DNA from 3 places in the Streptomyces sp. SCA2-17 genome. Region 2 is predicted to be linked to each of the others. Evidence: predicted binding sites of a transcription regulator. Region 2 holds the regulator's gene; each other region holds the start of a gene.
What was found. The regulator HrcA, encoded in region 2, represses chaperone genes, less so after heat shock. The targets are predictions, from matches to a motif close to TTNGCACTCNGNNNNNCNGAGTGCNAA.

Region 1 (7,635 bases), 820 kb from region 2:
CCTCCCCCAGGCCATCCCCCCGAAGGAAATCCACCGCCGGGCCGCCGCCATCCGCGTAAACCTCCGCACCCTCGAAAGGAGCATCAGGTGAGTGTTCAGGAACTGCCTCGTGTCATAGAGGCACCATGGGAGGTAGGAGGCGACGCCATGACACCTGCTAACCCAGCCACTCCCGACCGGCAGCAGCTCTTTGTGGACGACTTCGAAGAGCTCGCCAGGTCGGCGCCGGAAGGCGTGAAGCTCGAATTCATCAAGGGGAAGCTAGAGGTCAAGCCAGTGCCGGATGGTGCCCATGGGGCGATCATCATGTGGTTGCTCAGGCAGTGCATGCAGCAGCGTCCTGAGCTGGACCTGACCCCGGAGCAGCAGCTGAAGGTCGAGAGCTACCGCAAAGGCCGGGCCATTCCGGACGGAGTGCTGGCGCCAGTTGACCACTTCGCGACAAGCGGTGCGTGGGCGGATCCGGCTGGTGCGCTGATGGCCGTCGAAGTTACGTCCCACGATCCGGACACCGACCGGCGAGACCGCCACGAGAAGCGCGACGGCTATGCCCAGGCGGACATCCCGGTCTACCTCCTCGTCGATCGCCAGGCGCACACGGTCGTTGTCCACAGTGAGCCAAAGGACGGCGCCTACCAGGTCTGCACACCGCACCCCTACGGCGACACAGTCAAGCTCCCCGACCCGGTCGGCATCACCCTGGACACCGAGAAGCTCAAGGACTACACCCATTGACCCGGCTGAGGCGCGAGTTCACTCGCCCCCCAGCGCCGTCGGCCCGCGGAAGGCGTTCCCCTGCGTGGACACCGGCCCCGCCGCCTGCGAAGGCGCCCCGTATTCCTTCACGAGCGTCCTCAACTCCTCCGCCGCCCCCTCCCGCTGGTCCGCCGGAAGGCCCTCCAGGAGCGTTTCGAAGCGGTCCTGCCAGACGGCCTCCTGGCGGTCGCGTATGCGCTCGGTCTGTCCGGACGCCGCCGCCGTCTCCAGCGCGCCGGCCGTGCGGTCGAGCCGCTCGAGTTCGGTGCGCTCGCGCGCCTCGTCGCCGCGCCCGAACCAGCGGGCGACCCGCTGCCGCAGCCCGGTCCACGCGTCCGTCCCGGCCGACCGTACGACCGCCGTGCCGCCTGCCGCGGCAACCGCCGCCAGTGCCTCGCTCAGCATTCCGCCGCTCCCCGTCCGCTCCCCGTCGCACAACGAAACGTCCCCGTGCCGGACGCGACGCACGCTAGCGCCGAACCGCCCGCCACCACGTCCGTTCAGCGGGAAATACGATGATTGTCGACACCTGTGGCCTCAGTCGGATTCGCGTGCGAGTTCGAGCGCGAGGGTCTGCAGGATCTCCTCCGTCGGCGCCTCGGGCGCGCTCTCGTCGTACGCGTCCGCGACCGCCTCGAAGGCCAGCATCAGGCCGCTGATCAGCGCGCTCATGGGCTCGGAGAGCTGGTTGAGCACCGCGAGCCCGACCTCTCTCGCCTGTGCGCCGACGGGCACCATGAACTCGTCGGGGATCACCTCGCCCAGCAGGGACGACACGTAGTCCGTCCCCACGCCGCCGCGCAGGGCCGTGAGCGCCGCGATGGCCTTGAGCTTGATCTCGTTCTCGGTCATGGAGCGAGCGTAGGAGCAACAGGCACTCCGGACGCCCATCCCGGGCCGCCGGCTACGCGCTGACCGCGTGTCCCAGCAGCATCACCGGTGCTCCCGCGGCGCGGGTCAGCACGATCACGCAGGAGTTCGGGCCCGCGAGCTTCAGCTTCTTGCGGAGCTCTTCCGGCTCCACCGCCGAGCCGCGCTTCTTCACGGTCACGACCCCCACCTCCCGCTCCCGTAGCAGCGCCTTCAGCCGCTTCAGGTTGAACGGGAGGACGTCCGTGATCTCGTACGCCGACGCGTAGTCCGTGGCCCGCAGCTCGTCGGCCGTCACGTACGCGATCGTCTCGTCGATCAGGCCGCTGCCGGAGAAACAGGACGCCACGTCCGCCACCAGGTGCGCGCGGATCACCGCCCCGTCCGGCTCGTACAAATACCGCCCCACCGCCCGTACCGACGGATCCGGCAGCCCCGCGCCCACCAGCGAGTGCCCGCCCGGCAGCAGCGTCGCCCGCCGCGCGCCCGGCGCCGTGCCGAACCACAGCACGGCCTCCTTCACGTCACCCCCGTCGGAGATCCACTCCGCCTCCGCGTCGTCCGGGATCGCCTCGTGCGGCACCCCGGGGGCGATCTTGAGGGCGGCGTGCGGCGCCCGGCGGGCCGCCTCGACGGCCCACGACAGGGGCGGGGAGTACGCCTCCGGGTCGAAGATGCGGCCGCGGCCGCCCCGCCGCGCCGGGTCGACGAACACCGCGTCGTAGCCCGCGGTGTCCACCTCGGCCACATCCGCGCAGCGCACCTCGATGAGCTCCGCGAGCCCCAGCGCCTCCGCGTTCGCCCGCGCGACCTCGCAGGTCAGCGGGTCGCGGTCGACCGCGAGGACGCGGATGCCCAGCCGGGCCAGCGCGATCGCGTCGCCGCCGATGCCGCAGCACAGGTCCGCCACCGAGCGGATGCCGAGCGCGGCGAAACGGGCAGCGCGGTAGTCCGCCACGGAGCGGCGCGTCGACTGCTCCACGCCGTTCGGCGTGAAGAACATCCGGTACGCGTCCTCCGCCCCGAACTTCGCCACCGCCCGCTGCCGCAGTCGCGCCATGCCGAGCGCCGCCGACACGAGCTCCGCGGGGTGGTCGCGGCGCAGCCGGGTCGCCGTGGCCAGCTCCCGGGCCGGGTCGTGATCGCGCAGCTCGGCGAGCAGGCTCCGGCCCTCCTCCGTGCGGAGCGCGGTGAAGGCGGCGACGGGATCGGTGGCGGGATCAGTGGCGGGACCGGCGGCGGCTACGGAGGCGGGTTCGTTCTGTGCTGGCACCCGGCCATTCTTGCCCAGCCCTCTGACAGGGCGCCCCTTCTGTCCCGCCCACTGCCCGGATCGAACCCATCGAACTCATGAACAACAATCGGAAGTGTGAGCTCCCGAATATCCGGTCCCCGCCCCGGCCTCCGATCCGCCCGCCGCGCCGCCGCCGTCACCCCGCTCCTGCTGGCCGTGCTCCTCAGCGGCTGCTCCGGTTCGTCCGGGGACGGCGGTGGCGAGAAGAAGGCGTCCGGCGCTCCCTCTCCCGGTACGCACTCCACGGTCACGGCCTCCCCGTCGGCTTCCCCCGACGCCGCCGCCTACCGCCGCTGGGGCATCGACAAGCCCCTCGCCGCACCCCCGGCCCCGCCCTCCGCCAAGCTGACCGACGGGCTGAGGTCCGGGGCCGCCCCCAAGGTGATCCGGCGCGTGCCCACCAACGACAAGGTCGTCTTCCTGACCTTCGACGACGGTGCGGAGAAGGACCCGGAGTTCGTGAAGATGGCCAAGGACCTCAAGCTGCCCTTCACGATGTTCCTCACCGACGACATCGCCCGCGCGGGCACCGGCTACGGCTACTTCGAGCAGCTGCGCGGCGAGGGCAACCGCAACAGCATCAACAACCACACCCTCTCCCACCCCAACCTGCGCACCCTCTCCGCCGACGCCCAGCGCCGCGAGATCTGCGGGCAGCAGGACGTCCTGGAGAAGAGGTACGGCGGGAAACCGCCCCTGTTCCGTCCGCCCTACGGCAACTACAACGACGCCACCCTCGCCGCGGCCGGCGGCTGCGGGGTCAAGGCGCTGCTGCTGTGGGAGGTGACGATGCAGATCAACGACATGCGCTACGCGCAGGGCGACAAGCTGCGCCCCGGCGACATCGTCCTCGCCCACTTCCGCGGACCCTCGGAGCTCAAGGGCACGACGATGACCAAGATGGTCGCCAACATGCTGCGCAGCATCGAGCGGCAGGGATTCACGGTGGCCCGCCTGGAGGACTACGTGTGAGGGCTGGCGTGCGCGGGCCCGGGGAATCCGGAGGATTACGACCCGCGGCTCGCGGGCAGATCCACTTCCGCGCTCCGTGCCCCGACCGGCCGGGTGCGCACTCCCAGGAGTGAACCGGCGAGCTCGCCGCACGGCGAATTGGCACTCCGCTTGACCGAGTGCTAACCGCGTCATAGTCTCGGCTCCGTTGGCACTCTCCACCCGGGAGTGCCAAACGCAGCGACGGGCAGAATCCGGCACCCGCGACGACGGATCCTCCTGGTCGCCACCTCAGACAGATAACCCCGTGAATCTCCGAAGGGGGAGGTCGGATCGTGACGACCGCCAGCTCCAAGGTTGCCATCAAGCCGCTTGAGGACCGCATCGTGGTCCAGCCGCTCGACGCCGAGCAGACCACGGCCTCCGGCCTGGTCATTCCGGACACCGCCAAGGAGAAGCCCCAGGAGGGCGTCGTCCTGGCCGTGGGCCCGGGCCGCTTCGAGGAGGGCAACCGTCTTCCGCTCGACGTGAACGTCGGCGACGTCGTGCTCTACAGCAAGTACGGCGGCACCGAGGTGAAGTACAACGGCGAGGAGTACCTCGTCCTCTCGGCTCGCGACGTGCTCGCGATCATCGAGAAGTAATTCACCCCGTTTGATGTGATCTGCGCCCTGGTTCCCGTGTGTGTAAGCCGCCGGGGTCCGGGGCGCGGTTCGTTTGAGAGGACTTGAAGCAACCCATGGCGAAGATCCTGAAGTTCGACGAGGACGCCCGTCGCGCCCTCGAGCGCGGTGTCAACAAGCTGGCCGACACGGTCAAGGTGACGATCGGCCCCAAGGGCCGCAACGTCGTCATCGACAAGAAGTTCGGCGCCCCGACCATCACCAACGACGGCGTCACCATCGCCCGCGAGGTCGAGATCGAGGACCCGTACGAGAACCTGGGCGCCCAGCTCGTCAAGGAGGTGGCGACCAAGACCAACGACATCGCGGGTGACGGCACCACCACCGCGACCGTCCTGGCCCAGGCGCTGGTCCGCGAGGGCCTGCGCAACGTCGCCGCCGGCGCCTCCCCGGCCGCCCTGAAGAAGGGCATCGACGCCGCGGTCAAGGCCGTCTCCGACGAGCTGCTCGCGACCGCCCGCCCGATCGACGACAAGGCCGACATCGCCGCCGTCGCCGCCCTGTCCGCCCAGGACAAGCAGGTCGGCGAGCTCATCGCCGAGGCGATGGACAAGGTCGGCAAGGACGGTGTCATCACCGTCGAGGAGTCCAACACCTTCGGCCTGGAGCTGGACTTCACCGAGGGCATGGCCTTCGACAAGGGTTACCTGTCGCCCTACATGGTCACCGACCAGGAGCGCATGGAGGCCGTCCTCGAGGACCCGTACATCCTCATCCACCAGGGCAAGATCTCCTCCATCCAGGACCTGCTGCCCCTGCTGGAGAAGATCATCCAGGGTGGCTCCTCCAAGCCGCTGCTGATCATCGCCGAGGACGTCGAGGGCGAGGCCCTGTCGACCCTGGTCGTCAACAAGATCCGTGGCACCTTCAACGCCGTGGCCGTCAAGGCCCCGGGCTTCGGTGACCGCCGCAAGGCGATGCTGGGCGACATGGCCACCCTGACCGGCGGCACCGTCGTCGCCGAGGAGGTCGGCCTCAAGCTCGACCAGGTCGGCCTGGACGTGCTGGGCTCCGCCCGCCGCGTGACCATCACCAAGGACGACACCACGATCGTCGACGGCGGCGGCGACTCCGCCGACGTCCAGGGCCGCGTCGCCCAGATCAAGGCCGAGATCGAGTCCACGGACTCCGACTGGGACCGCGAGAAGCTCCAGGAGCGCCTCGCCAAGCTCGCCGGTGGCGTCTGCGTCATCCGCGTGGGTGCGGCCACCGAGGTCGAGCTCAAGGAGAAGAAGCACCGTCTGGAGGACGCCATCTCCGCGACCCGCGCCGCGGTCGAGGAGGGCATCGTCTCCGGTGGTGGCTCCGCGCTCGTCCACGCCGTCAAGGTGCTCGAGGGCAACCTCGGCAAGGAGGGCGACGAGGCCACCGGTGTCGCCGTCGTCCGCCGCGCCGCCGTCGAGCCGCTGCGCTGGATCGCCGAGAACGCCGGCCTCGAGGGCTACGTCATCACCTCCAAGGTCGCCGAGCTCGACAAGGGCCAGGGCTTCAACGCCGCCACCGGCGAGTACGGCGACCTGGTGAAGGCCGGCGTCATCGACCCGGTCAAGGTCACCCGCTCCGCCCTGGAGAACGCCGCCTCCATCGCCTCCCTGCTGCTCACGACCGAGACCCTGGTCGTCGAGAAGCCGGCGGAGGAGGAGGCCGAGGCCGGTCACGGCCACGGTCACTCGCACTAATCCCGCACTGACCTCCCGCCGCGCACTGCGGTGAGCGGTGAACGGTAAGCGGTAAGCGGTGAGCAGTAGCCGGTCCGGAGCCCGGCACCCCTGATGGGTGCCGGGCTCCGGCCGTTCTCGTGCCGGGCTCCGGCCGTTCCGCGGCGTCCGGGGTTACGCCGGCCCCGACTCCAGCTGCCGCTTCAGCCCCAGCATGTCGTAGATCCACCAGCCCTCGGCGATCTTCCCGGCGCGGAAACGGAACGTGGTGGTGCCCTCCATGGTCACTTCCTGACCGGTGGGCTGGTGGCCCATGAAGTCGCCCTGGTGCACCCCGCGCCACGTCCAGCGCGTGGCCACCTCGTCGCCCTCGGCGAGCTGGGAGTGAAGGGTGAAGGCGAAGTCGAACGCGTCCCGCCAGCCCTCGACATCGGAGCGCATGGCATCCAGACCGATGACGACGGGCTCCTCCTTGCCGATGTCGTGGTCGCGGTAGTCGGCGGTGAAGAGCTCGTCCATCAGACCGAGATCGCCGTCCCGCGCGACCTCCTCGAAGAAGCGGCGGGCGGTGGCCTTGTTCAGCTGCTCGTCGCGGACCACGTCGAGGTCGGTGAAGGCCGGCACCCCGTCGCAGAGCGCGGCCATCTCGGCGAAGATCCGGTCGGTCTCGGGGAGCTTCGAGTTGCGCATCGCGGCCTCGTGGGACGGGAACTCCACGATCTCCACGTAGTGGCCGTCCTGCGCGCGGTCCTTGCCCACGATCGCGTGGGTGGCGGTCCGCTTCCCCTCGGTCGCGGCGACCCAGTCGTCCATCAGCCGGTTCATGTCCTCGTACCGGCTCGTCCTGCAATCGATGATCTGCACGAAAGTCATGGCGCCTCCCGGGTGATATGTCCAGGTTAGTCCTGAAGAGATCACCCGGGAGGGCGAGATTTCGCGTCCTACTTCGGCCCGTACTTGCGGCCCGTCGTCGACGACGCCCGCGACACCACCCTGCGCGGCGCCAGCTTCATCAGCCCGGTCATGGCCTTGTACCGCGGGTCGGGCACCGACAGCGTCTTCCCCTGCGACAGGTCCCGCAGCGCCGCCGTCACCACCTTGTCGGCGTCCAGCCACAGCCAGCCCGGCACGTTGTCCGTGCCCATCCCGGCCCGCTCGTGGAACTCCGTCCGCACGAAGCCCGGGCACAGCGCCATCAGCCGCACCCCGTTCCCGGCCAGGTCGCGCGCGGCGCCCTGGGTGAACTGCACGACCCAGGACTTGCTCGCGCCGTACGTGCCGCGCGGGACGAACGCGGCCACCGACGCCACGTTGACCACCGCGCCGCGCTTGCGCTCGCGCATCCCCTCGGCCGCCGCGGACGTCAGCCGCAGCACCGCCTCGCAGTGCACCTTGAGCATCTTGAGCTCGTCCTCCAGGGACA
Region 2 (7,635 bases):
GGCGTCGGCATCCTCGTTCTCCAGGACGGCGACGACGAGGTCAAGCATCTGACCGTAGTCCCGTGTGCGGAGTTGTGCTGCCATGGCAGAGCTTGCTCCCCCCTCGTGACCCCCGTCATCCCGCTCCTCAGAAGTTCCCCCGGTGCCCGGAAACAGTCCCTCAGGACCAGCGCCCCGTGCGCCCCAGCAGCAGCGCCGTGGCCGCCGTCCCTGCCGTGGAGGTGCGCAGGACGCTCGCCCCCAGGCGGTACGGCCGCGCGCCGGCCTCGGCGAAGGCCGCGAGCTCCTCGGGCGAGACGCCGCCCTCGGGGCCGACCACGAGGACGATGTCGCCCGTGGCGGGCAGCGGCGCCGTGGCAAGGGGGGCGCTGTGACCCTCCTCGTGGAGGACGGCGGCGAAGGCCGCGTCCGCGAGCAGCCCGGCGACCTGCCGGGTCGTCATCGGCTCGCTCACCGTGGGGAAGCGCAGGCGGCGCGACTGCTTGCCGGCCTCCCGGGCCGTGGCGCGCCACTTGCCGAGCGCCTTCAGGCCGCGGTCGCCCTTCCACTGGGTGATGCAGCGCGAGGCGGCCCAGGGGACGACGGCGTCGACGCCGGTCTCGGTCATCGTCTCGACGGCGAGCTCGCCGCGGTCGCCCTTGGGCAGGGCCTGGACGACGGTGATGCGGGGCTCGGGCAGCGGCTCGGAGCGTACGGACGTCACGGCGACGTCCAGGTGGTCCTTGCCCTCGACGGCGGCCACGGTGCCGAACGCGCCCGTGCCCTGACCGTCCGTCAGCCCGATCTCCTCGCCGACCCGCAGGCGGCGGACGGAGACGGCGTGGCGCCCTTCGGGGCCGTCGAGGGGGAAGACCGTACCGGGGAAGACCCCCGTCAGGGCGTCCTCCTCGACCAGGAACACCGGCGCTGTCATGACTTGCTCCCTCGCATATCGCTCAACATCCCCAGGGCCGCCCCCAGTTCCCCCAGCAGGACCGTCAGCAGCTCCGCCGCCGGCAGCGGCCTCGCCAGGCGGTGGCCCTGGCCCGCCCACAGGTTCATCGCCTGCGGGTCGCCCGCCGCGGCGGCGGCCTTGCGCAGCCCGGCCGTCAGGTAGTGGACCTGGGGGTACGCGGCCGGGGCGTACGGGCCGTGCTCCCGGATGAAACGGTTCACCAGCCCCCGGGCCGGGCGGCCCGAGAAGGCCCGGGTCAGCTCCGTACCACCGAACATCGGGTCGGTCAGGGCCTGTTTGTGCAGCGCGTGGGCGCCGGACTCGGGGCAGGCCAGGAACGCGGTGCCGAGCTGCGCGGCGCAGGCTCCCGCGGCGAGGACGGCGGCTATCTGCTCGCCGCGCATCAGCCCGCCGGCGGCGATCACGGGCAGGTCGACGGCATCCCGGACCTGGGCGATCAGGGACAGCAGGCCGAGGCCCGCGCCGGTGCCGTCGGCGTGCGGGTCGTCGCGGTGGGTGCCCTGGTGGCCGCCGGCCTCGACGCCCTGGGCGCACACCGCGTCCGCGTCGGCGTCACGGGCGGCCAGCGCCTCGGCGGCCGAGGTCACGGTCACGACGGTGCGCGTGCCGGCGGCGCGGAGCGCGGCGACGGCCTCCGCCGAGGGGCAGCCGAAGGTGAAGGAGACGACCGGCACGGGGTCGTCGAGGAGGATCGCGAGCTTGGCTTCGTAGGCGTCGTCGCAGCCCTGGTCCCAGTCGCCGAGCGGCGTCTCGTACCAGGCGGACTCGCCGGCGAGCTGCTCGGCGTAGACCTCGACGGCGGCCGGATCGGCGGCGGGGGGCTGGGGCATGAACAGATTCACACCGAAGGGTGCGGCGGTACGGGCCCGGAGCTGCTTGATCTCCTCGTACATCGCCGCGGGCGTCTTGTAGCCGGCGGCCAGGAAGCCGAGGGCGCCCGCCTCGCAGACCGCGGCCGCGAGGGCCGGCCCGGAGGCACCGCCCGCCATGGGGGCCTGCACGACCGGGTGCCGGCACAGGCCGGCGAGCGCGGAAGCCACCCTGGGTTCGTAAGCCATGCACACATCGTGTCACAGGCAACGGCGATCGCCGGACGGGTCCGCGAGGGGCCCGCCCGGCGATCGCCGACAAGGGTGTTACGGGGGCTCAGCGCCCGTTGAACGCGTCCTTCAGCCGCGAGAACAGCCCCTGCTGCCCCGGCTTGAACTCGCCCATCGGCCGCTCCTCGCCCCGCAGCTTCGCCAGCTGCCGCAGCAGGTCCTCCTGCTGCGGGTCCAGCTTGTTCGGGGTGATCACCTCGACGTGGACGATGAGGTCACCGCGGCCGCCGCCGCGCAGGTGCGTGACACCGCGCTGGTGCAGCGGGATCGACTGGCCCGACTGCGTGCCGGGCCGGATGTCGATCTCCTCGACGCCGTCCAGGGTCTCCAGCGGCACCTTGGTGCCGAGGGCCGCGGCCGTCATCGGGATGGTGACCGTGCAGTGCAGGTCGTCGCCGCGGCGCTGGAAGACCGTGTGCTGCTTCTCGTGGATCTCCACGTAGAGGTCGCCGGCGGGGCCGCCGCCGGGGCCGACCTCGCCCTCGCCCGCGAGCTGGATCCGGGTGCCGTTGTCGACACCGGCCGGGATCTTCACGGTCAGGGTGCGCCGCGAGCGGACGCGGCCGTCGCCGGCGCACTCCGGGCAGGGGGTCGGCACGACCGTGCCGAAGCCCTGGCACTGCGGGCACGGCCGCGAGGTCATGACCTGGCCGAGGAAGGAGCGGGTGACCTGCGAGACCTCACCGCGGCCGCGGCACATGTCGCACGTCTGGGCGGAGGTGCCCGGGGCCGCGCCCTCGCCGCTGCACGTGGTGCAGACGACGGCCGTGTCGACCTGGATCTCCTTGGTGGTCCCGAACGCGGCCTCGTCGAGGGTCACTTCGAGACGGATCATGGCGTCCTGGCCGCGCCGCGTGCGCGAGCGCGGACCGCGCTGCGCCGCCTGCCCGAAGAAGGCGTCCATGATGTCGGAGAAGTTGCCGAAGCCGGCGCCGCCGAAGCCGCCCGCCCCGCCACCGCCGCCGGAAGCCGACAGCGGATCGCCGCCGAGGTCGTAGACCTGCTTCTTCTGCGGATCCGAGAGCACCTCGTAAGCGGCGTTGATCTCCTTGAACCGCTCCTGCGTCTTCGGGTCCGGATTGACGTCCGGGTGCAGCTCGCGGGCGAGGCGGCGGAAGGCCTTCTTGATCTCGTCCTGCGAGGCGTCGCGGCGTACGCCCAGGACCGCGTAGTAATCCGTGGCCACTTACGACTCCGCCAGGATCTGTCCGACGTAACGTGCCACTGCGCGTACCGCTCCCATCGTTCCGGGGTAGTCCATGCGGGTCGGTCCGACCACGCCGAGTTTGGCGACTGCCTCGTCGCCCGAACCGTAGCCGACGGCGACGACCGATGTGGAGTTCAGTCCCTCGTGAGCGTTCTCATGCCCGATGCGGACCGTCATCCCGGAGTCCTTGGCCTCGCCCAGCAGCTTCAGCAGCACGACCTGCTCCTCCAGCGCCTCCAGCACGGGCCGGATGGTCAGGGGGAAGTCGTGCCCGAAGCGGGTGAGATTGGCGGTGCCGCCGATCATGAGCCGCTCCTCGGTCTCCTCGACGAGCGTCTCCAGCAGGGTGGCGAGCACCGTAGAAACGGTTCCGCGGTCCTCCTGCTCGAAGGAGTCGGCGAGGTCCGAGACCAGCTGCGGCACGTCCGTGAACCGGCGGCCCACGACACGGCTGTTGAGCCGGGCGCGGAGATCCGCCAGCGAGGTCTCCCCGATCGGAGCCGGGCAGTCGATCATGCGCTGCTCGACCCGGCCGGTGTCGGTGATCAGGACGAGCATGACGCGGGCCGGCGCGAGCGAAAGAAGCTCCACGTGGCGCACCGTCGAGCGGGTCAGCGACGGATACTGCACCACCGCGACCTGCCGGGTCAGCTGCGCCAGCAGGCGGACCGTGCGCCCCACGACGTCGTCCAGATCGACGGCGCCGTCCAGGAAGTTCTGGATGGCGCGCCGCTCCGGGGTCGACAGGGGCTTGACGCCCGCGAGCCGGTCGACGAAGAGCCGGTAGCCCTTGTCGGTCGGGATGCGGCCGGCGCTGGTGTGCGGCTGGGCGATGAAGCCCTCTTCCTCCAGCGCGGCCATGTCATTGCGCACCGTGGCCGGGGACACGCCCAGGCGGTGCCGCTCGGTGAGGGCCTTGGAGCCGACGGGCTCCTCGGTGCCCACATAGTCCTGGACGATGGCGCGCAACACCTCGAGCCTGCGTTCGCTCAGCATCGCGCGCACCTCCAAGTCCAGACCGTCTTACGGGGCCGATCCTGGCACTCAGTGGTGGCGAGTGCCAAAGCCCTCCAGCCAGTGTACGGCCGTGCACCACAGCCAGGGCAAGAGCCGTCCGCGCCGCGCGCCCGCGGCAGCCCGGGCGAAGCGGCCGGACGGGCAACCGTACCGCGCTCCCGCTAGCGTCCTGGTATGGACAGTGGTCAGCAAGGGCGGGGGGCGGCAGCGCGGTGGGAACGGCTCGCGCCCGGGGTCGCACGCCGCCGCATGCCTGTGTGGGACGCCACAGTAGGAGTGATCGTGGGCAGTACGGGTGTGCTGCTCGTGGACACCGGGGCGACGGTTGCGGAAGGGGCGGAGCTCGGGCACGAGGTGCGGGAGCTGTTCGGCCGGAGCGTGACGCATATCGCTCTTACGCACCCCCACTTCGACCACGTATTCGGCACCGCCGCGTTCCCGGGCGCGGAGGTCTACGGAGCCGTGGGCGCCGACGAGCTGATGCGGCGCGAGCGCGAGGAGCTGCGGCTGGACGCGGAGCGGTACGGGCTCGCGCCCGGGGCGGCGGCGGAGGCCGCCGAGCGCCTCGTCGTGCCCCGGCACGGCGTCAGCGGGGAGCTGACGCTGGACCTGGGCGGCGGCCGCCAGGCCCTCCTCGCCAACCTCGGGCCCGCCCACACCGCGCACGACCTTGCGGTCTTCGTCGCGGGCCGCGGCGGCGCGCCCGAGGTCGTCTTCTGCGGGGACGTCGTCGAGGAGTCCGGCGAGCCGCAGGCCGGCCCGGACGCCCTCCCCCGGTGCTGGCCCGCGGCCCTGGACCGGCTGCTGGCCCTCGGCGGCGAGGACGCGGTGTACGTGCCCGGGCACGGGGCGGCGGTGGACGCGGCGTTCGTGCGGGCGCAGCGGGACGCGTTGGCGGCGCGCTTCGGTGTGTCGTGAGGGTGACCGTGATCGTGATCCACAATGGCGCGCATGCGCAGCAGAGAGTACGGACCTGACCTGACCCCTCCCTGGAAGCGGACGGCGGCCGCCCCCGAGGTGCCGGCCGAGGCCGATCTCGTGGTCGAGGAGGTCACCACCGGTTTCTGCGGGGCGGTGATCCGCTGCGAGAAGACGGCGCAGGGGCCGGTGGTGACCCTGGAGGACCGCTTCGGCAAGCACCGCGTCTTCCCGATGGAGCCGCGGGGGTTCCTGCTGGAGGGGCGCGTGGTCACCCTCGTACGGCCCGCCGCGGCGCCTCCCGCGTCGCGGGGGCCCGCCCGGACGGCGTCCGGCTCGATCGCCGTCCCCGGCGCGCGGGCGCGGGTCGCCCGGGCGGGGCGCATCTACGTGGAGGGCCGCCACGACGCGGAGCTCGTGGAGCGGGTGTGGGGCGACGACCTGCGCATCGAGGGCGTGGTCGTCGAGTACCTGGAGGGCGTCGACGACCTGCCCGCGATCGTCCGCTCCTTCGCGCCCGGCCCGGACGCGCGGCTCGGCGTCCTGGTGGACCATCTCGTGCCCGGTTCCAAGGAGTCCCGCATCGCGGCGGAGGTGACGGGCGAGCACGTCCTCGTCGTGGGTCACCCGTACGTGGACGTCTGGGAGGCGGTCAAGCCCTCCTCCGTGGGCATCCGGGAGTGGCCGCGGGTGCCGCGGGGAGTGGACTGGAAGACGGGGGTTTGTGAGGCGCTGGGGTGGCCGTTGAACACGGGGGCGGCGTGGCAGCGGATCTTGTCGTCCGTGCACTCGTACAAGGATCTTGAGCCGGAGCTGCTGGGGCGGGTGGAGGAGCTGATCGATTTCGTGACGTGCCCCTGACGCGCGTCGCCTCAATCGCCGGACAGCTCGAATATTTTTGAGCCGTCCGGCGATTGAGGACCGGGGTCCGGGCGGAGCCCCGTGTCAGTCCACCAGGTCCCGCACCACCGCGTCCGCCAAGAGCCGCCCCCGCAGCGTCAGGACCGCGCGGCCCTGCTCGTACGGGCCGGGCTGGAGCAGCCCGTCCGCGAGCGCCCGCGCGGCCGCCGCCGCACCAGCGGGCCGCAGCAAAGACAACGGACACCCCTCCACCAGCCGCAGCTCCAGCAGGATCCGCTCCACCCGCCGGTCCTCGTCCGGCAGGACCTCCCGGCCCGCGCCCGGAGAGCGGCCCTCGGCCAGCGCCTGCGCGTACGCGCCGGGATGCTTGACGTTCCACCACCGCACGCCGCCGACGTGGGAGTGCGCGCCGGGGCCCGCGCCCCACCAGTCCGCGCCGCGCCAGTAGAGCTCGTTGTGGCGGCAGCGGCCGGCGTCGGTCGTGGCCCAGTTGGAGACCTCGTACCAGGAGAAGCCCGCGGCCGTGAGCGCTTCCTCGGCGATGAGGTAGCGGTCTGCGTGGACGTCGTCGTCGGTCATGGGGACCTCGCCGCGGCGGATCCGGCGGGCGAGCTGGGTGCCCTCCTCGACGATCAGCGCGTACGCGGAGACGTGGTCGGGGCCGGCGCCGATCGCCGCGTCCAGGGAGGCCCGCCAGTCCTCGTCGGACTCGCCGGGCGTGCCGTAGATCAGGTCGAGGTTGACGTGCTCGAACCCGGCCGCGCGCGCCTCCGCGACGCACGCCTCGGGGCGGCCCGGCGTGTGCGTGCGGTCGAGGATCTTCAGGACGTGCTGCCGCGCGCTCTGCATGCCGAAGGAGATCCGGTTGAAGCCGCCCTCACGGAGCTCGGCGAGGTAGCGCGGGTCGACGGACTCGGGGTTCGCCTCGGTAGTGATCTCCGCGCCGTCGGCGAGGCCGAACTCGTCGCGGATCGCGGCGAGCATCCGGACGAGGCCGGCGGCGGGCAGCAGCGTGGGCGTGCCGCCGCCGACGAAGACGGTCTCGACGGGGCGCGGGTCGTCGCCCAGGACCTTCCGTGCGAGGCGGATCTCTTCGGCAACCGTCTCGGCGTAGTTGTCGCGCGAGGCGAGCGCGCCGCCGGAGCCGCGCAGCTCGCTCGCGGTGTACGTGTTGAAGTCGCAGTACCCGCAGCGCGTCGCACAGTAGGGCACGTGCAGGTAGAACCCGAGCGGCCGCTGCCCGGCGCCGGCAAGGGCGTGCCGGGGCAGGGCCCCGTCCTCGGGCATGGGTTCGCCGTCAGGCAGTACGGAAGGCATGGGTCCATTGTCCGGCATCGCGGGAGCGGACCGGCCGGGCCGCTCCCGCGATCAGCCCCGCCCACCCCGCGATCAGGCCCGTCCGCTTCCCTCAGGCCTCCCTGGCGCCCTCGTACATCTCCTCGATCAGGTGCTGGTAGCGCCGCTCGACCGCGGGCCGCTTCAGCTTCAGGCTCGGGGTGAGCTCGCCGTGCTCGACGTCCAGGTCGCGCGGCAGCAGCCGGAACTTCTTGATCGTCTGCCAGCGCTGGAGGCCCTCG
Region 3 (7,635 bases), 1.9 Mb from region 2:
CGACCGGGGCGACCAGGACCGTCTGCTTGGTGCACGCCCAGTGCGGGTCGGGTCCCAGCTCCGGCTCGACCTCCAGGGCGTGCAGGTCTCCGTCCTGGCTGCACACCGGGCACAGCGGCCAGCGCCCGTGCCGCTCCAGCAGGGCGTCCTGGACGTCCTGGGCTATGAGCCCGACCACGAAGCCGGCGCCCTCCGGCCACTGCTCGACCCACCACCGCCGCTGCGCCACCGCGTCCTCCACGAGCGAGACGACGTCGGCCTCCGCCACGTCACCCGCGACGAGGTCGGCGAGGATCAGGGCACGCGCCGTGTGCAGCGCTTGTTCGAGCTCCATACGGTCCATTGTCCCGGACGTGGGCGGTTGACGGTTCACCACCCTGAAAATACCTTTCAAAAGGTGAGCAGCAAATTGAAAGAAACTACCGAAGCTGCCGGGACCGCCCGGCCCGCCGGAGCCGCGGGCGGCGAGCGGCAGGTCCCCGCACCGGCCGAGGCCCCCGCCGCGGGCCGCAACGCCGCCGGACACGGCCGCACCGTGCCCGCGCCCGGCGCCCTCGCCGCCAAGGTCCGCACCCTCGCGCCCTCCATGACCCGCTCGATGCAGCGCGTCGCCGAAGCCGTCGCCGGGGATCCCGCGGGCTCCGCCGCGCTCACCGTCACCGGGCTGGCGGAGCGCACGGGCACCAGCGAGGCCACCGTCGTGCGCACCGCCCGCCTCCTGGGCTACCCCGGCTACCGCGACCTGCGGCTCGCCCTCGCCGCCCTCGCCGCCGAACAGGCGGCCGGCCGCGCCCCCGCCGTCACCGCCGACATCGCGGTCGACGACCCCCTGCCCGCCGTCGTCGCCAAGCTCGCCCAGGAAGAGGCGCAGTGCCTGGCGGACACGGCCGCCGCCCTCGACACCGCCCAGCTGGAGGCCGCCGTCGCCGCGCTCGCCGGCGCCCGGCGCATCGATGTCTACGGCATCGGCGCCTCCCACCTAGTCGGCCAGGACCTCGTCCAGAAGCTGCTCCGCATCGGCCTGATCGCCCACGCGCCGGCCGACCCCCACCTCGCCGTCACCAACGCCGTCCAGCTGCGGGCGGGCGACGTCGCGGTCGCCATCACCCACTCAGGCCGCACCACCGACGTCATCGAGCCGCTGCGGGTCGCCTTCGAGCACGGCGCGACGACGCTCGCGATCACCGGCCGCCCGGACGGCGAGATCGCCCAGTACGCGGACCACGTCCTGACCACGTCCTCCGCGCGGGAGAGCGAGCTGCGGCCCGCGGCCATGTCGAGCCGCACCAGCCAGCTCCTCGTGGTGGACTGCCTGTTCATCGGCGTCGCCCAGCGGACGTACGAGACCGCCGCGCCGGCCCTGTCCGCGTCGTACGAAGCACTCGCCCACCGCCACGCCCCGCGCCCACCGCGCTGACCCGCCGGCCCGCCCGGCCACGCCTGGAAAGAGCCGTCCGCCCATGGTTTTTTCTGCTTCGTCGCCCGTGCCGCCCGACTCGCCGACGCCGCCCGGCACTTCACCATCCGGCGCCTCGCCGTTCCCTTCCGGCTCATCCGGCTCATCCGCACACGCAGGCCCCTCCACCCACGTGGGCGCGCCCGCGCACGAGCCGTCCGACCTCCGCGCCGAGCTCGCCGCGCTCACCACCGAGGCGTTCCGCCCCGATCTCGCGGAGATCGACCGGCTGCCCACCCTCGACATCGCCCGGATCATGAACGGCGAGGACGCGCAGGTCCCCGCCGCCGTCGCCGCCCGGCTGCCCGAGATCGCCGCGGCCGTCGACGCGACCGCCGCCCGGATGGCCCGCGGCGGGCGGCTCGTCTACGCGGGCGCGGGCACCGCCGGCCGCCTCGGGGTGCTCGACGCGAGCGAGTGCCCGCCGACCTTCAACACCGACCCCTCGCAGGTCACGGGCCTGATCGCGGGCGGCGCCACGGCGCTCGTCACGGCCGTCGAGGGCGCCGAGGACAGCAAGGAGCTCGCCGCGGGCGACCTGGCCGCGCTCGGCGTCGGCCCGGCCGACACGGTCGTCGGGGTCTCCGCCTCCGGCCGCACCCCGTACGCGATCGGCGCCGTCGAACACGCCCGCGCGGCCGGGGCGCTGACGATCGGGCTGGCCTGCAACGCCGGTTCGGAGCTCGGCCGGGCCGCCGAGCACCCCATCGAAGTCGTCGTCGGGCCGGAACTCCTCACGGGCTCCACCCGGCTGAAGGCGGGCACCGCACAGAAGCTCGTCCTCAACATGCTCTCGACGATCACCATGATCCGGCTCGGCAAGACGTACGGGAACCTGATGGTCGACGTGCGCGCCTCCAACGAGAAGCTGCGCGCCCGGTCCCGGCACATCGTCGCCCTGGCCACGGGCGCCTCCGACCGGGAGACGGAGGCCGCCCTGACGGAGACCGGCGGCGAGGTGAAGAACGCGATCCTCGTCATCATGGGCGGCGTCGACGGGCCCACCGCCGCCCGCCTCCTGGACGCGTCGGGCGGTCACTTGCGGACGGCGCTCCGCACGGCGCGGGGATAGCCGCGCCGTGCCCCCGGACGCCTCCCTCGCCGCGCTCCTCCTCCCCCTCCTCGGCGGCCCGGCGAACCTCACGTCCGTCACGAACTGCATGACGCGCCTGCGGGTCACCGTCCGGGACGCGTCGGCCGTCCGGCGCGAGGAGTTGCGGGCGCTGCCGGGGGTCCTGGGCGTCGTCGAGGACGGCACGGCCCTCCAGGTCGTGCTCGGCCCGGGCAGGGTGGCCGAGGTCGCGGTGGAACTCGCCGGATACGCGGAGCGCGCGGAATCCGCGGAAGCCCTGGAAGCCCTGGAAGCCCTGAAAGCAGAACCCGTCACCGCCGCCGCCCTCGCCGAGCGCGGCGCGGCGATCCGGGCGGAGCGCAAGGCCCGCAACGCGACCCCGGTGAAGCTGTTCCTGCGCCGGATCGCGCAGATCTTCGTCCCGCTGATCCCGGCCCTGATCGGCTGCGGCATCGTGGCGGGCCTGGCCGGCCTGCTCACCAACCTGCACCGGCTGCCCGCGCTCGCCACGGCCCTGACCGCGTGCGCGTCGGGCTTCATGTCCCTGATCGCGGTCTTCGTCGGCTACAACACGGCCAAGGAGTTCGGCGGCACGCCCGTCCTCGGCGGCGCGGTCGCGGCGGTCATCGTCTTCCCGGGCGTGGACCGGGTGACCGCGTTCGGCGAGCGGCTCGTCCCCGGCCAGGGCGGGGTCCTCGGCGCGCTGGCCGCGGCGCTGCTCGCCGCGCACGTCGAACGCCGGTGCCGGCGCCGGGTGCCGGAGGCCCTCGACGTCCTGGTCACCCCCACGGTGACGGTCCTGGTGGCCGGCCTGGTGACGCTGTACGGGCTGATGTACGCGGCCGGGGTGGTCGCCACGGCCATCGGGCACTTCGCCGACCGGCTGCTGACCGGCGGCGGCGCGGCGGCGGGCTTCGTCCTGGGCGGGCTGTTCCTGCCCCTGGTGATGCTGGGCCTGCACCAGGCCCTCATCCCCATCCACACCACCCTCATCCAGCAGCAGGGCCACACGGTCCTCCTGCCGATCCTCGCGATGGCGGGCGCCGGCCAGGTGGGCGCGGCGCTCGCGGTCTACGCGCGGCTGCCGCGCAACGGCTCGGTGCGCAGGACGATCCGCTCCGCCCTGCCGGCCGGCCTCCTGGGCATCGGCGAGCCACTGATCTACGGAGTCTCGCTCCCCCTGGGCCGCCCGTTCGTCACGGCGTGCGTGGGCGGGGCGTTCGGCGGGGGCTTCGTGGGGCTGCTGGCCCAGCTGGGCGACAGGGTCGGCTCGACCGCCATCGGCCCGTCGGGCTGGGCCCTCTTCCCCCTCCTCCAGGGCAGCCACGGCCTGGGCCGGGCGGCGGCCGTCTACGGGGCGGGCCTGCTGGTGGGCTACGCGGCGGGGTTCGTTCTGACGTACGCGTTCGGCCTGAGCCGCGCGTCGCTGCGGGAGCTCAACGCGGCGCCGGGCGCAGAGCCTGCGCATACGCCCGAGGGCGGTGCCCCCCTCGCGGGGGGCACCGCCCTCGGGTGCGTACAGCGTCAGGACAAGTGATCCGGGGAGGATCAGAAGTCCATGTCACCGCCCGGCATGCCGCCCGGAGCGGCCGCGGCGGCCTTCTCCGGCTTGTCGGCGATGACGGCCTCGGTGGTGAGGAAGAGCGCGGCGATGGACGCGGCGTTCTGCAGGGCGGAGCGCGTGACCTTCGCCGGGTCGATGATGCCCTCGGCGATCATGTCGACGTACTCGCCCGTGGCGGCGTTCAGGCCATGGCCGACGGTCAGGTTGCGCACCTTCTCGACGACGACGCCACCCTCGAGACCACCGTTGACGGCGATCTGCTTGAGCGGGGCCTCCAGGGCCAGCTTGACGGCGGCGGCACCGGTGGCCTCGTCGCCCTCGAGCTCCAGCTTCTCGAAGACCGAGGAAGCCTGGAGCAGAGCCACGCCACCACCGGCGACGATGCCCTCCTCGACGGCCGCCTTCGCGTTGCGAACGGCGTCCTCGATGCGGTGCTTGCGCTCCTTGAGCTCGACCTCGGTCGCGGCACCGGCCTTGATGACGGCCACGCCGCCGGCCAGCTTCGCGAGGCGCTCCTGGAGCTTCTCGCGGTCGTAGTCCGAGTCGCTGTTCTCGATCTCGGCGCGGATCTGGTTGACGCGGCCCTGGACCTGGTCGCTGTCGCCGGCACCGTCGACGATGGTCGTCTCGTCCTTGGTGATGACGACCTTGCGGGCGCGGCCGAGCAGGTCGAGACCGGCGCTCTCCAGCTTGAGGCCGACCTCCTCGGAGATGACCGTGCCACCGGTGAGGATGGCGATGTCGCCCAGCATGGCCTTGCGGCGGTCGCCGAAGCCCGGGGCCTTGACGGCGACGGACTTGAAGGTGCCGCGGATCTTGTTGACGACCAGGGTCGACAGGGCCTCGCCCTCGACGTCCTCGGCGATGATCAGCAGCGGCTTGCCCGACTGCATGACCTTCTCCAGCAGCGGGAGCAGGTCCTTGACCGAGGAGATCTTCGAGTTGACGATCAGGATGTACGGGTCGTCCAGGGACGCCTCCATACGCTCCATGTCGGTGGCGAAGTACGCCGAGATGTAGCCCTTGTCGAAGCGCATACCCTCGGTGAGCTCCAGCTCCAGACCGAAGGTCTGGGACTCCTCGACGGTGATGACGCCTTCCTTGCCGACCTTGTCCATCGCCTCGGCGATGAGCTCGCCGATCTGGGTGTCGGCGGCGGAGATGGAGGCGGTGGAGGCGATCTGCTCCTTGGTCTCCACGTCCTTGGCCTGCTCGAGCAGCGCACCGGAGACGGCCTCGACGGCCTTCTCGATGCCGCGCTTCAGCGCCATCGGGTTGGCACCCGCGGCGACGTTGCGCAGACCCTCGCGGACCAGTGCCTGGGCCAGGACGGTCGCGGTCGTCGTGCCGTCACCGGCGACGTCGTCCGTCTTCTTCGCGACCTCCTTGACCAGCTCGGCGCCGATCTTCTCGTACGGGTCCTCGAGCTCGATCTCCTTGGCGATGGACACACCATCGTTGGTGATCGTGGGGGCGCCCCACTTCTTCTCGAGGACGACGTTGCGGCCCTTGGGGCCGAGGGTGACCTTGACGGCGTCGGCGAGCTGGTTCATCCCGCGCTCGAGACCGCGCCGTGCCTCCTCGTCGAACGCGATGATCTTGGCCATGTGAAGTGGTCCTCCCAGGACGGGGTGGATTTCTCCGGACCGCGCTGGCGCCCGCGACGGACGGCCTGCGGACCTGGCGGTTCCTTGCCCCACCCGGTCCGCCGACCTCACCGACGGTCCAAATCTGTCACTCTCACCCGGAGAGTGCTAAGCCCAATGATTAGCACTCGACCACCCCGAGTGCAAGCGGTTCACCCTCCAGACCCTCCGCAAGTGACAGGGGGGCACCTCCCAGCGTTAGCTGGGGGCGCAAGCGGTCCACACGTACGCCCCTCGCACGAGGAGGGCGGGGGTGCCGGAGGGCAAGAGAGAGCCGTACCCATACACAGGCACCCGCACACGCGCGAGGGGTCCGCACCTCAGTGAGGTGCGGACCCCTCCGCAAACCGAGCGAGCCGGTGGTCGATGCGCCGCGTCAGACCTGCGACAGCTTCACCATGTCCGCCTGCGGCCCCTTCTGGCCCTGCGAGATCTCGAACTCGACCCGCTGACCCTCCTCGAGGGTGCGGTAACCGTCCATCTGAATCGCGCTGTAGTGGACGAATACATCCGCACCACCGTCGACCGCGATGAAGCCGTAGCCCTTCTCCGCGTTGAACCACTTGACGGTGCCCTGAGCCATGCCTAACTCCCCTATTACTGGCCCTTGCGCAGGACCGCACTTCGCGGACCCGGGTCAGACCTCACCCCCTGGCAGCCCAGTGGGTGTGCGCCGGAACGCGTCGACCGCGGCTGAATGTATCTGCACGGATGCCGTCTGCAACAGGTCACTCGGACGAGAATTCCGGGCATGGCCGAGCGAGAGAAACGGCTGAACTCCGGGTATTTCAGGGCAAGTCGGGCCGGGAAAAACACAACCAACCCGGCATTTCGTGCACACACTTCGCGCACAACTTGACGGGTTCTCATATGCGTTCGGCACTGACGCCGGGCGGGGATCGCCTCAACTGTATCGCGCTCAACAGCCGGAATCGCCCCGTCCGCTACTGCGGTCGGGGCGATTCCGGGGCCGTCGTGCGGCAATAACGGAAGAACCCTGTGAAACCTCAGCCGCCGGCGACGGCAGGGATGACGGAGACGGCGGAGCCGTCGGGGGTGGGCGTCTGAAGGCCCTGCTCGAAGCGGACGTCGTCGTCGTTGACGTAGACGTTCACGAAGCGGCGCAGCTTGCCGCTGTCGTCGAGCACGCGGGCGGCGATGCCGGTGTGGTTCTCCTCCAGGGACTGGAGGACGTCGGCGAGGGTCGCCCCCTCGGCGGAGACCTCGGCCTGACCACCGGTGTAGGTGCGCAGGATGGTGGGGATACGAACGGTGACGCTCATGGGTGTACTCACCTTCGGGGTGCGTAGGAACAAGAAGTGGGGGCGGCTGACGTCAGCGGCCGGACAGCCCCGCGGCGCGGAACGCCTCCAGCGACGGCCGGATCGTCGCCGCCGGCCCGGCCGCAACGGCATCAAGCGTCTTGAGCCCGTCCCCCGTGTTGAGCACGACCGTGGTCAGCGCCGGATCCAGCACCCCGTCCTCGATCAGCTTCTTCGTCACCCCCACCGTCACCCCGCCCGCCGTCTCCGCGAAGATCCCCTCCGTCCGCGCGAGCAGCCGGATCGCGTCCACGATCTGCGCGTCGGTGACGTCCTCCACCGCGCCGCCCGTCCGCCGCGCGATGTCCAGCACGTACGGGCCGTCCGCCGGGTTGCCGATGGCCAGGGACTTGGCGATCGTGTCCGGCTTCACGGGCCGTACGACGTCGTGCCCGTCCTTGAAGGCGCGCGAGACCGGCGAGCACCCTTCCGCCTGGGCGCCGAAGATCCGGTACGGCCGGTCCTCGACCAGCCCGAGCGCGACGAGCTCCTTCAGCCCCTTGTCGATCTTCGTGAGCTGGGAGCCGGAGGCGATCGGCACCACGATCTGGTCCGGCAGCCGCCACCCGAGCTGC

Region 1: a site for HrcA is predicted at 4,031-4,057, ahead of groES (co-chaperone GroES). Genes of this name have one in related genera too.
Region 3: a site for HrcA is predicted at 5,860-5,886, ahead of groL (chaperonin GroEL). Genes of this name have one in related genera too.

What each region holds. Positions count from the first base shown of each region.
Region 1 covers NZ_CP117521.1:2,614,911-2,622,545, reverse strand. Annotated here, with positions in the region: gene PS271_RS11580 (hypothetical protein) at 1-91, shown strand, start outside; gene PS271_RS11575 (Uma2 family endonuclease) at 148-735, shown strand; gene PS271_RS11570 (hypothetical protein) at 754-1,161, opposite strand; gene PS271_RS11565 (hypothetical protein) at 1,294-1,608, opposite strand; gene PS271_RS11560 (THUMP-like domain-containing protein) at 1,661-2,899, opposite strand; gene PS271_RS11555 (polysaccharide deacetylase family protein) at 2,996-3,892, shown strand; gene groES (co-chaperone GroES) at 4,207-4,515, shown strand; gene groL (chaperonin GroEL) at 4,611-6,233, shown strand; gene PS271_RS11540 (ester cyclase) at 6,387-7,085, opposite strand; gene PS271_RS11535 (SDR family NAD(P)-dependent oxidoreductase) at 7,154-7,635, opposite strand, start outside.
Region 2 covers NZ_CP117521.1:1,792,887-1,800,521, forward strand. Annotated here, with positions in the region: gene PS271_RS08065 (helix-turn-helix transcriptional regulator) at 1-84, opposite strand, end outside; gene PS271_RS08070 (16S rRNA (uracil(1498)-N(3))-methyltransferase) at 161-913, opposite strand; gene PS271_RS08075 (nitronate monooxygenase) at 910-2,013, opposite strand; gene dnaJ (molecular chaperone DnaJ) at 2,102-3,241, opposite strand; gene hrcA (heat-inducible transcriptional repressor HrcA) at 3,242-4,258, opposite strand; gene PS271_RS08090 (MBL fold metallo-hydrolase) at 4,454-5,197, shown strand; gene PS271_RS08095 (DUF3097 domain-containing protein) at 5,231-6,058, shown strand; gene hemW (radical SAM family heme chaperone HemW) at 6,143-7,375, opposite strand; gene PS271_RS08105 (AMP-dependent synthetase/ligase) at 7,467-7,635, opposite strand, start outside.
Region 3 covers NZ_CP117521.1:3,681,436-3,689,070, reverse strand. Annotated here, with positions in the region: gene PS271_RS16690 (DUF8819 family protein) at 1-343, opposite strand, end outside; gene PS271_RS16685 (SIS domain-containing protein) at 398-1,417, shown strand; gene murQ (N-acetylmuramic acid 6-phosphate etherase) at 1,590-2,528, shown strand; gene PS271_RS16675 (PTS transporter subunit EIIC) at 2,536-4,065, shown strand; gene groL (chaperonin GroEL) at 4,077-5,699, opposite strand; gene PS271_RS16665 (cold-shock protein) at 6,115-6,321, opposite strand; gene PS271_RS16660 (ubiquitin-like small modifier protein 1) at 6,746-7,021, opposite strand; gene thrC (threonine synthase) at 7,074-7,635, opposite strand, start outside.